2 regions of the Methylobacterium sp. J-072 genome follow, and region 1 is predicted to be linked to the other one. Evidence: riboswitches for the same ligand, from Rfam matches in the RefSeq annotation. Region 1 holds a riboswitch; the other holds the start of a gene.
The links. Region 1 has a riboswitch for cobalamin ahead of MKK67_RS00120 (TonB-dependent receptor). Riboswitches for the same ligand answer to the same signal wherever they lie in the genome.
Positions count from the first base shown of each region.

Region 2: it holds a riboswitch for cobalamin, as region 1 does, so the genes downstream of both, MKK67_RS17120 (CbtB domain-containing protein) here and MKK67_RS00120 (TonB-dependent receptor) in region 1, are expected to answer to the same signal.

Region 1 is NZ_JAKSYK010000008.1:995-6,052, forward strand. It holds gene MKK67_RS00110 (serine hydrolase domain-containing protein) at 1-450, opposite strand, end outside; gene MKK67_RS00115 (DMT family transporter) at 782-1,108, shown strand; gene MKK67_RS00120 (TonB-dependent receptor) at 1,131-3,164, opposite strand; cobalamin riboswitch at 3,391-3,591, opposite strand; gene MKK67_RS00125 (cell wall hydrolase) at 4,017-4,613, shown strand; gene MKK67_RS00130 (hypothetical protein) at 4,860-5,024, shown strand.
Region 2 is NZ_JAKSYK010000147.1:88,731-93,788, reverse strand. It holds gene cobW (cobalamin biosynthesis protein CobW) at 29-1,063, opposite strand; gene MKK67_RS17130 (DUF1636 domain-containing protein) at 1,060-1,458, opposite strand; gene MKK67_RS17125 (CbtA family protein) at 1,451-2,185, opposite strand; gene MKK67_RS17120 (CbtB domain-containing protein) at 2,202-2,384, opposite strand; cobalamin riboswitch at 2,418-2,613, opposite strand; gene MKK67_RS17115 (DUF4424 domain-containing protein) at 2,851-3,870, shown strand; gene MKK67_RS17110 (discoidin domain-containing protein) at 3,912-5,058, shown strand, end outside.

The DNA of each region.
Region 1 (5,058 bases):
CAGCGACACGATCGACTTCGCCACCGACCAGGACGGGAACAAGGTCGCCGGGCCGGTCCCGGGGCGCTGCCATTCATGGATCAGAACCCCGTCCTGCACCACCAGGAAGGCGTTGGTGTGCGTCTCCGCCAGCATCGTGGCGAGCGGGACCGGCTTCCCCTTCCAGGGGACGCGATCGAGGATCGGACTCGGCCGGAATGCCAGGTCGCGGGCCTGTTCGGGCGCCTGCACCACCCGGCTCGGGAACCACGGTCCGATCTCGGACGGCTCGAGGACCGCCAGGGCCGCCAGGGTGACCGGATCGGGGACGTCGATCAGCGCGGTGGCGGTCCAGGCGCAGCCGGCCGCCACGATGCCGCCGGCCGCGGCGATCACGCCCCAGCGCGGGCCCCGCCGGCGCCCCGGGCGGGGGCGGGCCGAAGGCTCCGGGATCGCGGACGACGCAGTCATGATGGATCGGTGTCGCTCTGGATCGTCACGGTCAGGGCGCCGTCGACCGGGGTCCGGCGCGCGCGGCGACCATGATGAGGAGGCGTTAACGAAGGGCCAACCGGGCCGGACGTTGCATTCGGATCTCAGCCGCACGTGTCCGGCGCGGGCGATCCGAAAATGTTCATGGATTCCACGGAAAAGGGCTGTCGAAGTCTGGCGGCATCTTATGGGACGAGACGGCTGCGCACAAACGCTAGCCTGCCGTCCTTGTCTGGTCGTCTATGGTGACCCGAAAAGTCGGGTTTCATTTGAGACTGGCTCCGTTCCTGCACAAAAGGTCTTCCGCGCGATGAACCCTTACCTGATCCTCGGGCTCGCGATCGGCGCGGAGGTCACCGCCACCCTGGCCCTGAAGGCGGCCGACGGCCTGACGCGGCCCGTGCCGACCCTGATCGTGGCGGTGGGCTACGGCACCGCCCTGTGGCTGATGTCGAACAGCATGGACATGCTGCCGATCGGGGTCGTCTACGCGATCTGGTCCGGGGTCGGCATGATCGGCGCGGCGCTCGGCGGCGCGTGGCTGTACGGCGAGGCGATCAGCCCGACCATGCTGGTGGGGATCGCGATCATCGCGGTGGGCGTGGCCGTCCTGGCGTCCGGGCAGGGCCAGCACTGAGCCGGCCCCGGCTTCGGCATGCTCAGAATCGGCCCGCGATGGTGAGGCGCACGGCCGTGGGCTCGACCGGGTGGAACACGCGGTCGGTCAGGCCCTCGGCCGGCTCCCCGGGCAGGCGCGAGACGTAGGCGTAGGTGATCTGGTCGGACCGGCTGTTGGTCAGGTTCAGCACGTCGAGGGAGACGCTGACCCCGTTCTCGAAGGCGTAGCCGACCCGGCCGTTGAACAGGGCGGTCGGGCGCGAGCAGATGGAGTTGTCCTCGATCAGGGGGCGCGGCCCGAAATACCGGAACCGCAGGGAGCCGAACCAGCCGAGCGGCTCGCCGAAGGTGATGCCGGCCGACGCGATGGTGGTGGGCGCTTCCGGCACCCGGTTGCCGACCGGATCGACGTCGGAGAACCGGGCATTGGTGATCGTCAGGTCGCCCTCCAGCGAGAGAAACGGGGTCACCGCGTAGCGGTTGGTCCACTCGACCCCGAAGCGCCGGGTCGGGCGGCTCGGCTCCGTGGTGCCGGTGTCGCCCTGGAACAAATTTTCGGACGCGAAGTCGAGCCGGAACAGGGCGAGGCTCGTCTCCAGCCCGGCGATCGAGCGGTTGCGCAGCCCGACCTCGTAGCCGGTCGAAGGCACCAGGAACGGCGAGCGGGTGGTGTTGAACAGCGAGCTCGCCGGATCGACCGTGGCGGTCACGCCGCGTACGTCGTTCGAGTGGAAGCCGCCGCCGTAATTCACGTAGAGCTCGGTGTCGAACCATGGCCCGAGGGTCAGACCGAGCTTCGGGTTGACGATGGCATCGCGCGCCCGCCCGGAATTGGCCGGCGTGTCCGAGGCGACGCGGGCCGCGTAGCCGTCGGCGCGGAAGCCGAGGCTGGTGCGCAGCCAGTCGGTCCAGCGCACCCGGTTGTCGAAGTAGAACGCGCCGCTCGTCTCCAGCACGCGGTCGTCGAGCACCCCCGAGCGGTATTGCCGGTTCGTCGTGTTGAACAGGCCGACCCGGATGCTGTCGGTTCGGGTCTGCACGCCGATCTCGTTCTCCATCGGCCGCCCGAACAGGTCGCCCTGGAAGATGTGCAGCGCCTCGCCGCCGCCGATGATGCGCTGGTCGAGCTGGTGGAACTGGTCGCCGCTGACCGGATCGTTGAGGAAATAGGTGAAGTCGTTGAACAGGTTGAGCTGCGAGCGGATCACGTAGGCCGAGGCCCGGGTCACGCCGGTTTCGTCGGTGCTGCTGAAGCGGCCGGACAGCGAGAAGCGGCTCGTATCGCCGCCATCCGTGGGGTTGATCGTGCCGTAGCGGCCGATCAGCCCCTGGACGACCGCCCGCTCAGGGATCTGGTTGGTGGCGGTCCAGCGGCCCGCATAGGCCATGCCGGTGACCGAGAAGCCGTCGAGCGCCGTGCCCTGGCTGTAGCGGGCGACGGTGCTGATCTTGCGCAGGGCGTCCGGGACCACCCAGGGCCCGTCATAGACCTGCGCGTCACCTGCAACCAGAAGGTTGCCGTCGCCGAGCAGGGTCGAGGCGATGCTGAGCGCCCGCTTGTAGCCGAAGCTGCCGATGGAGGTGAGCGCGAGGTTCTTCTGGACGGTGTCGAGATAGTCGATCCGCACCGAGCCGGCGGAGGCGAAATCGCCGTCGCGCACGAAGTACGGCCCCTTGTGGAACTCCACGGCGCCGACGAGTTCCGGGATCAGGAAGTTGATGTCGGCATAGCCCTGGCCGTGAGCATGGGTGCGCATGTTGAGCGGCATGCCGTCCAGGAACAGGGCGATGTCGGTGCCGTGGTCGAGGTTGAAGCCGCGCAGGAAGAACTGGTTGGCCTTCCCCTCCCCGCTGTGCTGGGTGACGATCAGGCCCGGCACCGCCTCCAGCACCTCGCCGGGGCGCGTCACCGGCCGGCTGTTGAGCTGGGCGCCGGTGATCACCCCCGCGCTGGCGGAATCCACGGTCAGGAGCGGACCGCCGATGCCAGTCACGCCGCCGACATAGCCCGCACTCGCGGCGGCACCGCCCCGCGGCGGCGCGGAAGGCTCGGCGGTGACCGAGATCTCGTCCAGGGTGGTCTCGGCGGCTTGCCGGTCCTGGGCGGACGCCGCCGGAATCAGGACCGCGAGGCTTATGGTCGTCAGCGTGGAAAGTCTTGAGCGCGCGGAGCGTGGGGCAGGATGGGGCACGGGACCTCGGGCGACGGCAGTGGCACGTCACCGCGAACGAGGCCGTGCCGACCGCGCTCGCGCACGGGCGTCCCGACACCCGCCAGGACACCCCGCCCAGCGCGTTTCGCGTGTGACCACGACTGACGGCAGGTCTCCTGGCTCACGGGTCGCCGCCCTCCCGTCGTCTTCCCGGGCGAGGTGGCCCAGTGACGTGGTGACGAGAAGGCTCACCGCTTACAGTTGCGGGGGCAGCCGCGGCTTCGGGCAAAAGACCCCTCACCGCGTTCCCTTTTGATCCCCGAAGGGAACCGTCTCGGCCACCATCGAGCCAAGGCGCCGGTCCCGTCAACGCCCCGGCACCGGTTGGCGGCCGGTGTGTCTCCCGGATGACACCGGGGCCTCGGCCGAGCGCCCTCCCCGCAGCGCAAGGTTCCGAGACGGGTGCCGGATCCCGTGCCGCTCGGATTCCGGCCATGGCGCTAACATGCTGATAGAGCCGCTGTTTTTCGGAGAACTTGGTGGTCCGGCGGCGGGCGCCGTCTTCGTCCCGGGGGGAATGGCCCCGGGGCTTGCCGGCTGTCCGCTGGCGTCCGCGGAACGGTGCACTCCGCGAGGTGCAGGCGAAGGCTCGCCACATCCTCGCCGCGAACGTGCACGCAAGCTTGGCGCCTACAACGACGGCGGGAGGCGATACCGCGATGGCGCGGTCGTCTCGCACCGAAACGCGGCTGCAGGAGGACGGAGCGCTGATGCATGCAGGGTAGCGAGAGGACTAAGATTGTGTCCGGGCTGGTCGTCCTGGCGCTCGCCGGCGGCCTCGGGGCGTGCAACATCACGGCCTCACCCTTGGTCACAGGATCGATCCCCGACCGCAAGGCGCCCTTGGTCGTCAGCGATGAAGAGCGCGATTGTCTCGGCCGGGCCATGTATTTCGAATCGAACCGCAGCGACGAGGGCGGCCTGCTCGCCGTCGGCACCGTGGTCATGAACCGGCTGGAAGCCGCGATCTTCCCGGGCGGCATCTGCGCGGTGGTCGGCCAGCCCGGCCAGTTCGCCCCCGGCGTGCTCACCAAGCCGATGCAGGAGCGCGACCTGCAGAAGGTCGCCGACGCGGCCGACGCGGTGCTGGCCGGCGAGCGGCACCCGAAGGTCGGGAAGGCGATGTATTTCCACACCGCGGGCCATCACTTCCCGTACAAGAACATGCATTACGTGGCCGTGGCCGGCGGCAACGCCTTCTACGAGAAGCGCGATTCCCGCGCGGCCCGGAAGGAAATGCCGAATTCCCCCGCGCTGCCGACGACGGTCTCGACCTACGCGGCGATCCCGGCTCTGCCGGCGGCGCAATAGGGCCGTTCCCGGCACAGGATCCGCCGTAGCCCTGCCTGGTCCGGTCGCGGGCCGGGGGAGCCTGCCCTCGTGGCGTAAAGTGCCCGACACGATCGCCGGGCAGGTCGGCCTCGGATCACGCGTCCGAGGCCGGGGGGATCCCGATTTCCTCGGAGAGTGTCGAACCGAAGCCAGATCTTAAAGTTGTATGCTCGCATTCAACTCGGCTCTTGCGCGACGATGTCTGAGGATGACGGTTTCGGCCGCATGGTGGACGCTGCCATCGCGGCGCATGAGCTCCTGCTCGCGCATGGCACGTCGACCATGCAACTCCTGTCGCGCTTGCTGCTGATCGAGGTCGGCGCGGAGATCGCGCTGCGCCGCGATGCGGAGACCGCCGCGAACGACAACCCCGACGATCCGGACGGGTAGAGCACCTCACAAAACGCCCGATCACCGGGCGCCT
Region 2 (5,058 bases), on a different contig from region 1:
ACCGAGGCGAAAACACGCGCGACCGACTTCATCCCGCCAGCGCCGCGGCTACGGCGTCCTGGTCGAACCCCTTCAGGCCGATCACGACGAGGCGCCCGTCCCGGTTCTCGCCCGCCCGCCAGGGCCGGTCGAAATGGTGGGCGACGCGCCGGCCGACGCCCTGCACCACGAGGCGCATGGCCTTGCCCTCCACCTCGGCGAAGCCCTTGATCCGTAGCACGCCCGCGGCCTCGGCGGCCTTCTCGACCCGGGCCGCGAGGTCGCCGGCCGTCACCGCCGGGCGGACCGGCAGGGCGACGGTCTCGAAATCGTCGTGGTCGTGGTCCTCGCCGTCGCCGTGATGCGAGGGACGCGCGTCCAGATCGTCCTCGGCCGCGGCCCCGAGCCCGAGCAGAACCAGCGGATCGATCGCGCCGTTCGCAGTCTCGACCACCTTCACGGCCCGGGGCAGATGCCCCTCGACCTCGGCGCGCACCCGCGCCCGGGTCTCGGCATCGAGCAGGTCGGACTTGTTGAGCGCCACAAGGTCGGCGCAGAGGAGCTGGTCCTCGAACACCTCTTCCAGCGGATTGTCGTGATCGACAGCCGTATCGGCGGCGCGCTGGGCGGCCAAAGCCTCGGGATCCTCGGCGAAGGCGCCCGCGGCCACGGCCGGCCCATCCACCACGGCCACGACCCCGTCCACGGTGACCCGCGAGCGGATCGCCGGCCACTGGAACGCCTGGACCAGCGGTTTCGGCAAAGCGAGGCCGGAAGTCTCGATCAGGATGTGCTCCGGCGGCTCGGCGCGGCCGAGCAGCGTCTCCAGCGCCGGGACGAAATCGTCGGCCACGGTGCAGCAGATGCAGCCGTTCGGCAGCTCGACGATGGACTCCTCGGTGCAGCCCTCGACGCCGCAGGCGGCCAGGAACGACTTGTCGAAGCCGACATCGCCGAACTCGTTGACCAGGATCGCCAGGCGGCGGCCCTTGGCGTTCTCGACGATGTGGCGGACCAGCGTCGTCTTCCCCGCGCCGAGGAAGCCGGTGACGATGGTGCAGGGGATCTTGGTCACGATGGTCATTCCGCAGCCTCCAAGGTGCCGGCCGGAAGCGGGCGGGGATCGGGAAAGGGCGGGATCCGGGCGATCACACCGGTCTTGAAGGCGGCGGGCCGCTCCCGCCACGGCACGATGCCGTCCTGGGTCGCCGCGTAGGCCGCAAGGCCGTCCAGGATAATCGCGGCGGACTCGACCGGGTCCATGTCACCGTAGACGTAGGTCCAGCGGTTCGCGGAGGCGACCGCCACCGAGCAGGGCCGCTTGCACACCGACAGGCACTCGACCCCTTCGATCCGCAGATCCGGGGCCGCATTACCCGCGCGCAGGGCGTCCAGCAGGCGCGCACCGGCCCGGGGGCCGTCCGGATCGTCGCCCGGGCGGCGGCAGGTCGTGCAGACGTACAGCACGGTCTCAGGCATGGACCGTCCCGCGCGCCGTGCCCCGGGCGAAGGCCTGCCAGGCCCAGCCGAAGCCGAGGCCGATCAGCATCCAGAAGACGAAGCTGATCGCCAGGGACCGCGCCGCGAACTGCGCCGCGAGCGCCGCGGGCAGCTCGGAGGCCGCCTCCGGCGCCTGCGGGGCGCCGGCCACGTGCGGCGCCACGATCAGCACCAGCCCACCCAGGATCGCGATCAACGAGCGCCGGATCGTGATCAGGTACAGGCCCATGCCGGTGGCGGCGGCGGTCATCACCCACCAAGCCTGTCGGGTCGCAAGCGGTGCCGCTTCGCTGCCCGGCAGTTCCGGCGGCAAACCCAGGCCCGGAGCCAGGGCGACGCTGGCGAAGCCCGCGATCGCGAAGGCGACGCCGACCTGCCGGGTCGGCTCGCGCCCGCAGGCCAGGATCGCTGCGCCCAGGAGCAAGGCGTAGCCGACGGCGCCCACGAGCGTCGCCAGGGCTGTGAAGGCCATGCGGGGCAGGCCCTCGCCGGGCTGCCACTCGGGCGCGGAATCCGGCGCGGCATGATCGTGCCCGGCATGCGCCAGCACGATCGGGAGACCGCGCTGGGCCTGATGTGTCTGGTGGGTCTCGTAGCGCTCGGCCGCAACGATCAGCGGCGAGGTCAGCGTCAACTCGAGGCCCGTCACGACGACGGCCGCGAGGAAGCCGGCGGCTAGGGCCGCCGACAGAAGCCGGATGATCATCCCTGCGCCAGGGGCGTCAGTGACAGGGGAAGTTCTGGGTGTGCCGGAAATCGTGCGCGGCGTTGTGCAGCGCGATCGCCGGCGAGAAGCCCGCCATGAACAGCAGGCCCAGGCCCAGGAAGGCCGCAAGCGCGACGGCAACCGGGCGCTCGCCGGCGCGGGTGCCGGTGGCGACGGGGGCGAGGGTCGAGGTGGTCATCAACATGTCTCCAGCCGCCCCACCGGCGGCATTGCGGGATCTCATCGCGACGGCAGGTCTCCTGGCTCGCGGCTCGGCGCGCCTGCCGCCTTCCCGGATCACTCCGGTGGCTTCCTGGCAGGCGCTCGCCGCTCACAGTTGCGGGGGCAGCCGCGGATTCGGGGCTCACACCCCTCACCGCATTCCCTTTTCACCCCGTCGCCGGGGCACCGTCACGCCATCGTTGTAGACGCATGACAGCTCTCGCACAACGGAGGCGCGGCGGAATCGTTTCCGACTCTTTTGGGCACGGCGTGAATATGCGGGTCGGGCAGTTGCCGTGACGGTTCGAACGCTTTCGGGCGATGGACGCCAAGGTCCCGCCGCCTCCGCCTCCGAGGCTTGGCCATCGCGACCGCCTGCGTGTAACGGCCGATGCGGACGGCCCCGGTGGGGCAGGCCGCTGATTCTCAACTCTTCGAGCGTGATGTCGATGCGTAGTGTGTCGCTGGCCTTCGCCATCCTGGCGGCGGCGTCTTTCCCGGTCCGGGCCGACGACGGCAGCGTCGCGCTCGCGGCCGGCGGTCTCGTTCTGGAGAAGACCGACGGGATCGCCCTCGCGGCGGAGGACCTGTACCTCTCGGAGAAGGCCGTGCGGATCGACTATCGGTTCCGCAACCTGACCGATGCCGACATCGAGACCACGCTCGCGTTTCCGATGCCCGACATCGCCGGTGATTCCACGACGCTGGTCTCGATTCCCGATCCGGCGAAGGACAACTTCCTCAAGTTCGAGACCGCGGTCGACGGCCGGCCCGTCGACTGGCAGGTCGAGCAGCACGCTATCCTGATGCGGAGCGACACCCCCCCCGTCGCGATCACCGATCGGCTGAGGACGCTGGGGATTCCGCTGGTTCCGACCGTCGAGGCGACGGAGGTCGCGCTGCGCCGGCTCGGGGAGAGGCAGCGCCGCGACCTCATCGCGGCCGGCATCCTCGAGCGGCAGGAGCACAAGGACGGGACGATCACGGATGCCCCGCTCTGGACGCTGAAGTCGAAGTTCTGGCGCCGGCAGGTCTTCCCGACCGGCCGGGAGATCGCGGTCCATCAGAGCTACGTGCCGAGCCTCGGTGGTCTCTCGAGCCTGTCCTACGGCGCGCCGAACCTCGACCCGTTACAAAAGGCGCACTACGCGACCCGGTACTGCACCGACCCAGCCTTCGAGCGGGCGGCCCAGGCCCTGTACCGGCGAGCGAGTGCCGACGGCAGCCGGGCGTTCCAGGCCTACGAGCAGTCCCTGTCGTACGTGATCACGCCCGGGAACAACGGGGTCGGGCCGATCGGCCTGTTCAAGCTGGTTGTCGACAAGGGCGATCCGGCGACCCTGGTCTCGTACTGCGGCGGCACAGCGAAGAAGATCGGCCCGACCACCTTCGAGATCGTCGTGAAGGACTACGTCCCGCAGCGCGACATCGACATCCTGTTCTTGAAGACGACGAAGGGTTGACGCGTCGGTCCTGGGCCGACGGCCCGCGCCGCGGGAGCATCGTGAGTTCGGTCCCGGACGCGATCCCGGGCTCGTTGCGCGCTGGCGGGCTTGACGGGCCGGTCTCGAAGCGGGCACCGCCGGGCGCGCCGTCCGGCCGCGTCCTCGGCGCGATCGGTCCAGACCGCTTCGGAGACACGATGGCCCCGGCAGACGCCCCGAACCCCGCCCTCGTCGATCTCGCCGCCGGCCGTGTCCTGCAGACCGTCGTGGACGCGGACACGACCTGGCTGGAGATCGATCTGGGCGGCCGCTTCCCGGTCCAGTCCGTCGTCCTGGCCGCGGGCGGGGAGGGCGGTTCGGCCATAGACCGCGGCCCGATCCTGTTCTCGCAGGACGGCGCGTCCTGGTCCGCGCCCGGCATCGCATCCCACCAAGTCGAGGCGGGCACCATCACGGTCGTCATCGAAGCCGACGAGCGCGCCTGGACGCGGTTCGTGCGCGTCGCGGTGCCGACATCGATAACGGATGCCGCGATCCAGATCCGGTGCGAGGAGGCCGCCTTCGACCTGATCGCCTTGCGGGCGATGCTGAATCTCGACGTGACGCTCCTGAACGAGAAGCCCGGCGCTAATGCCTTCACTTCCTACAGCCTGGAGAGCAGCCCCGGACGCACGAGCCGAGCGCTCGTGGGCGTGTCGACGTTCCAGAACGGCGCGTTCGGCAATTGCCTGATCCAGTACATCATTGCGCTCTCGGTCGCGAAGGCGCTGAACCTGAAATACGTGGCGGTCCCAAAATTCGACCGCAGCAAAGTCATCTTCCTGACCGAGCGGCTCACTCGCGACGGCGTCACCTTCCTGCCACCGGACGAGCCGCTTCCGACGGACGGCTATTTCCTGTCGGGCCTGTTCTTCGATCCGACGCAGTTCCAGCGGCAGGTGAGCCTCGACGAGCCGCCGGATTCGCGGGCGATCATCCAGGGCATGATCCGCCCCCTGTTCAACGGCCTTCCGGCGACGTTCCCGGCCAAGCCCGACGACCAGCTCCTGATCCATATCCGCTCGGGCGACATCTTCAGTACTTGGGTCGACCCTCACTATCCGCAGCCGCCCTTCGCCTTCTACCGCATGGTCATCGACCGGCTGCTCGGCGAGGGCCGGATCCGCTCGGTAAAATTGGTCTTCGAGAACCGGCTGAACCCGGTGA